DNA from 2 places in the Hoskinsella mucinilytica genome. Region 2 is predicted to be linked to the other one. Evidence: a T-box and tRNA genes for the amino acid it is inferred to sense, from the RefSeq annotation. Region 2 holds a T-box; the other holds one or more tRNA genes.

Region 1 (2,403 bases), on a different contig from region 2:
GTTTCTATCAACGCCCAATTGATTAAAACGGTAACTAACCGTTTTTTTCTTGCATAATTTCAGAAAAAAAGATATCCTATCAATATAGAAAGTGAGGCAAATAAAATGAAGCATCTTTTGATTACAGGAGGAACGGTATTTGTCAGTCGTTTTGTAGCACAGTATTTTGTTAAGAAGGGATATGAAGTTACGGTTTTAAATCGAAATTCCAGACCACAAGTAGAAGGTGTACATTTGATTTGTGCTGACAGAAACCATTTACAAGATGAACTTAAGTGTCAAAATTTTGATGCAGTAATTGATGTTTGTGCCTATCATTCTCTTGATATCGAACACTTATTACAAGCATTACCTAAGGTACAAGACTATGTATTTATCAGTTCTTCGGCAGTCTATCCCGAAACCAATCCACAACCTTTTTCAGAGGATCAAAAGATTGGTCCAAATAGTATTTGGAAAGACTATGGAACAAATAAAGCGGATGCTGAGAAATATCTTTTAACTAAGGTTCCACAGGCTTATATTCTACGACCGCCTTATTTATATGGACCTATGCAAAATCTTTATAGAGAGCCTTTTGTCTTTGAATGCGCATTGAAAAACAGACCTTTTTATTTACCGAAAAACGGTAATATGAAGCTACAATTTTTTCATGTAGAGGATTTATGTAGGATGATTGAGTTATTAATTACCAAACACCCAAAGCATCATATTTATAATGTTGGAAATGAATCAACCGTGGATGTAAAAACATTTGTAGAGCTTTGTTATCAAGTTGCACAAGCAAAGCTTCAAATGATACCTGTCACACAACATGAAAATCAAAGAGATTACTTTAGTTTCCACGATTATGAATATGAATTAGATGTGACCAGACAGAAAGAACTCTTATGTGATACAAAAGATCTTGTCATAGGTCTAAAAGAGTCCTTTGATTGGTATTGTGCTCATCCACAAGATCATGTCAGAAAAGATTATATCGAATTCATTGATAAACATTTTACCTCATAATGTAAAAAATCATGTTTCCCTAACACAAGGGATGACATGATTTTTTTAAAGCATTTAGTTGAAGCCTATAGGAAACTAAAAATATATTTAGTACACGTAAAGTTACTTTAGGTTCAACTATTTCTCAATATTTAAATGATTACTAATGAATGTTTGTGGTTTTAATGATGATTCATTTATTTTTGGTCTTATAAAGCTTATACCACGATCTACGCTTGAAAATGTCAAAGATACGGCTATAAAAAAATCTCATTTGAAAAGAATACGAATTCATAATTCAGACATTACCATGCTTCTAATCTTATTTCAAGTGGTGTTAATATTGTAGCAGTTAGGAAACGATTAGGTCATAGTGATGTTAATATCACACTTAAAGTTTATACTCATTTGATTAAAGATAGTGAAGATTATTTGATTGATTATGTGAATAAATCTTCTCAACATATAAAAAAGTCCTTTATTTAAGGACTTATTTGTTATTTGGTGGAGCTTATCGGGATCGAACCGATGACCCCCTGCGTGCAAGGCAGGTGCTCTCCCAGCTGAGCTAAAACCCCATGTATATTTAAATTCGATGGTGGGCCTGAATGGACTTGAACCAACGACCTCACCCTTATCAGGGGTGCGCTCTAACCACCTGAGCTACAGGCCCGTTTCCATCGAATGCCCTATTATAATACCATGGAGGTTTATATCTGTCAACAAGAAATTTAAATTTTTTTTATTTTTTTTGCATTTCTTTTTTCACCCTATATTTGCTAACTTTTTCGATGATAAACGATCAGAAAATGTCATACGTTTAAGCTAACATTTGGAAGTATTCTAAGACACTTTCATACAAGCATTGAGCAACCTTTTGTTGATACTCTTCTGTTTTCAATTTTTCCCGATCTTCTTCATTTGATAAAAAACCACACTCCACCAAAGCACCGATTTTATTTGTATTATTTAATATATAATAATCTCCCGTTTTGCTTGTCATCTTGGTACCTGTCAATTTCTTAAAATTTTTCTGTACGATATCCGCAAATACTCTGCTAACTTCATTGTCTTTTTTATAAAATGCTTGTGCTCCTTTTACAGATGGGTTAGGATAAGCATTCAAGTGAATGCTCAAAAATAGATCTGTTTGATCCTGATTGATCATTTCCACTCTTTTCTTCATATCCTCTTTTTTTCGATTCGTTGCCTGTTCACTCGCTAAGTCATAAGCACCATCTCTTGTCATAGTGACACTGGCACCATCTTTACTCAATAATAGTTTCAACTTTTCCGCAATCTTTAAATTTATTTCCTGTTCTTTTGCATCATTGGTTCTTGCGCCATCATCTTTTCCACCATGTCCAGGGTCCAATACGACACTAACACCACTCAATGCCTTATAATCTCTTA
Region 2 (2,403 bases):
TACGATGATCAAAGAAGAAACAACGATTTCCATACGAGGAGAAGGTTTGTTCTTGTTTCAAGGCGTAAAAGGAAAGACCAAAAAAGATCATTTGGTGATTGAAGTCGCAAAATACGAATAAAGCAGGGAGATGAAGAGATGAAGTATACCTTTACAGAAGCTTTACTTCAACAAGGCACACGTTATTTTATCAAAGTGCCTTTTCCTATGAGCAAAGAGCGTGGAAGCACAGGTTTTATTATGGCGAAGATTACCATAGAAAACCAAAGCTTTGAATGTAAGCTCATTCCCAAAGGAAAGGGAATGTATGTAATTCCCGTACCAAAGAAGATCAAAGAAACATTACACAATGAATATGAATCGATATCACTTGAAGTGATAGAACATTTGACCCGTATCAATTCAAAAGATCCTTATACCAAAGAACATCCCATAGCCAATATTGATCCTATCAAAAGACTTACTTATTCCAAACCGGGCTATTGCGGTCAACTTTGTTTGGCAATGTTAACGGGAAAAAGTGTAGAAGACATCATTTCTATCACACAGGCCAAAGCATGGCAATGCTCCATGTCTAAAGTAATGGAAACATTGGATCATTTTGGTATTCCACACGATGAGAAAATGACCTATACCAAAGGAAAACAAGTAGAACTACCAAATCGTTGTATCGTTAATGTGAGGGCGCAACCAAAAAATCATCTCGTATTATATGATAAAGGAATCTTTTATGATACGATCAATGTAAGCTTTGATGACATCATAGGCTATCTGGGAATCCATGTATCGTGACAAGATTTCGCAAATACATACGATAACTTGAAAAAAGCCCCTTGAACACTGAACTTATTTGTGACATAATAATAATGCTATTTCCATGTGCAAGATAGAAACTACTTGTATGAGAGCTAGAGATGAAAGGTGATGTTATGGACAAACAATCATTTGATACAATGAAAAATGGATATAATCGTTACCAGGTCGATGGCTATATTTCACAGCTATGCGCTGAATGTGAAGAACTGAAACAAAAACATCAGGCTTTGAACAATCAGATCATGATGCTGGAAGAAGCGCTTGCACAAAAAAACGAGGAATACAAAACGGTCGTTGAAAATTTGGCAGTGAAAGAGAAAGCCGCTGGAGAAATGGCAAGGATTGCGATGAAAGAAGCGAATATGATCGTGGAAACCGCACAAAAAAATGCCGATACCATCGTGAAAGAATCATTGATGATGGCCAGAGGAATTTTGCTTGATATTGCCAGACTTGGAAATGAAGCAAATGAAATAAAGGGCAGTATGAAAGAAGAGCTGAAACAGCTTGAGCTTGCTCTTGATGAATTTGAAACACCGCAGATTCCGGATATGGATCTATTAAAAAAAGAATTGTAAATGCGCTAAAACAGAAAAGACACGTTTCATGTTGGAAACAAATAGAGAGCAGGTGGTTGGTGAAAACCTGTTGTTAAAAAGATGAAATATCACTTTTCGATGCAGATTCCTTGAATGAAGTAGGGGAATACGGACACACACCCGTTATGTGTGAGAGGGCATATCTGATGATATGAACTAAGGTGGTACCGCGTGAACACGTCCTTAGATAAGGGCGTTTTTTTATTTGAAGGAGGATATGTAATATGGAATACAAAGATACGCTGTTAATGCCAAATACAAAATTTGAAATGCGTGGAAAACTTCCAAGCAAAGAACCAAACTTTCAGCAACGCTGGAAAGAACAAAACATCTATGAAAAAATGTTAGAAAAACGTGAGGGTTGTGAAGCTTTTGTACTACACGATGGGCCTCCTTATGCCAATGGAGATATCCATTTAGGACATGCTTTAAATAAGATCTTAAAAGATGTTATCGTTCGTAATCGCTTTATGGCAGGTTATAAAGTACCTTATATCCCAGGATGGGATACGCATGGGTTACCAATTGAAACGGCAATCCAAAAGCTTGGGTATAACCGTAAAGAAATGGAACTTTCTGATTTTAGAAAGCTTTGTTACAACTATGCCTTAGAACAAGTAGAAAAACAGAAAAAAGGCTTTTTATCTCTTGGTGTCGTAGGTGACTATGATCATCCATATATCACTTTGACCAAAGATTTTGAAGCACATCAAATTGATATCTTCGGAAAAATGGCAATGGATGGTTTGATCTATAAGGGATTAAAACCGGTATATTGGAGTCCATCCAGTGAAACAGCATTGGCTGAAGCAGAAATCGAATATAAAGACATTAAAAGTCCTACCATCTTTGTGAAATTCCCTGTAAAAGATGGAAAAGGCGTATTAGATAACGATACCAGTTTTGTGATTTGGACAACAACACCTTGGACCATTCCAGCAAACTTGGCAATCTGTTTGAATAAAGATTACACCTATGCACTAGTCAA

Evidence for each region. The T-box of region 2 lies ahead of ileS (isoleucine--tRNA ligase). A T-box ahead of a tRNA ligase gene usually reads a tRNA of that ligase, here a tRNA-Ile.
Region 1: it encodes a tRNA-Ile, which carries the amino acid that the T-box ahead of ileS (isoleucine--tRNA ligase) is inferred to sense. The anticodon was not compared.

The regions. Positions count from the first base shown of each region.
Region 1 covers NZ_JBEQZJ010000026.1:4,095-6,497, forward strand. The annotation lists gene UGRO018_RS10550 (YitT family protein) at 1-26, shown strand, start outside; gene UGRO018_RS10555 (NAD-dependent epimerase/dehydratase family protein) at 106-1,011, shown strand; partial or broken gene UGRO018_RS10560 (hypothetical protein) at 1,300-1,476, shown strand; tRNA gene UGRO018_RS10565 (tRNA-Ala) at 1,493-1,568, opposite strand; tRNA gene UGRO018_RS10570 (tRNA-Ile) at 1,587-1,663, opposite strand; gene UGRO018_RS10575 (N-acetylmuramoyl-L-alanine amidase) at 1,811-2,403, opposite strand, start outside.
Region 2 covers NZ_JBEQZJ010000016.1:24,109-26,511, forward strand. The annotation lists gene UGRO018_RS07240 (YlmH family RNA-binding protein) at 1-121, shown strand, start outside; gene UGRO018_RS07245 (DUF1905 domain-containing protein) at 139-792, shown strand; gene UGRO018_RS07250 (DivIVA domain-containing protein) at 930-1,394, shown strand; T-box leader at 1,402-1,603, shown strand; gene ileS (isoleucine--tRNA ligase) at 1,640-2,403, shown strand, end outside.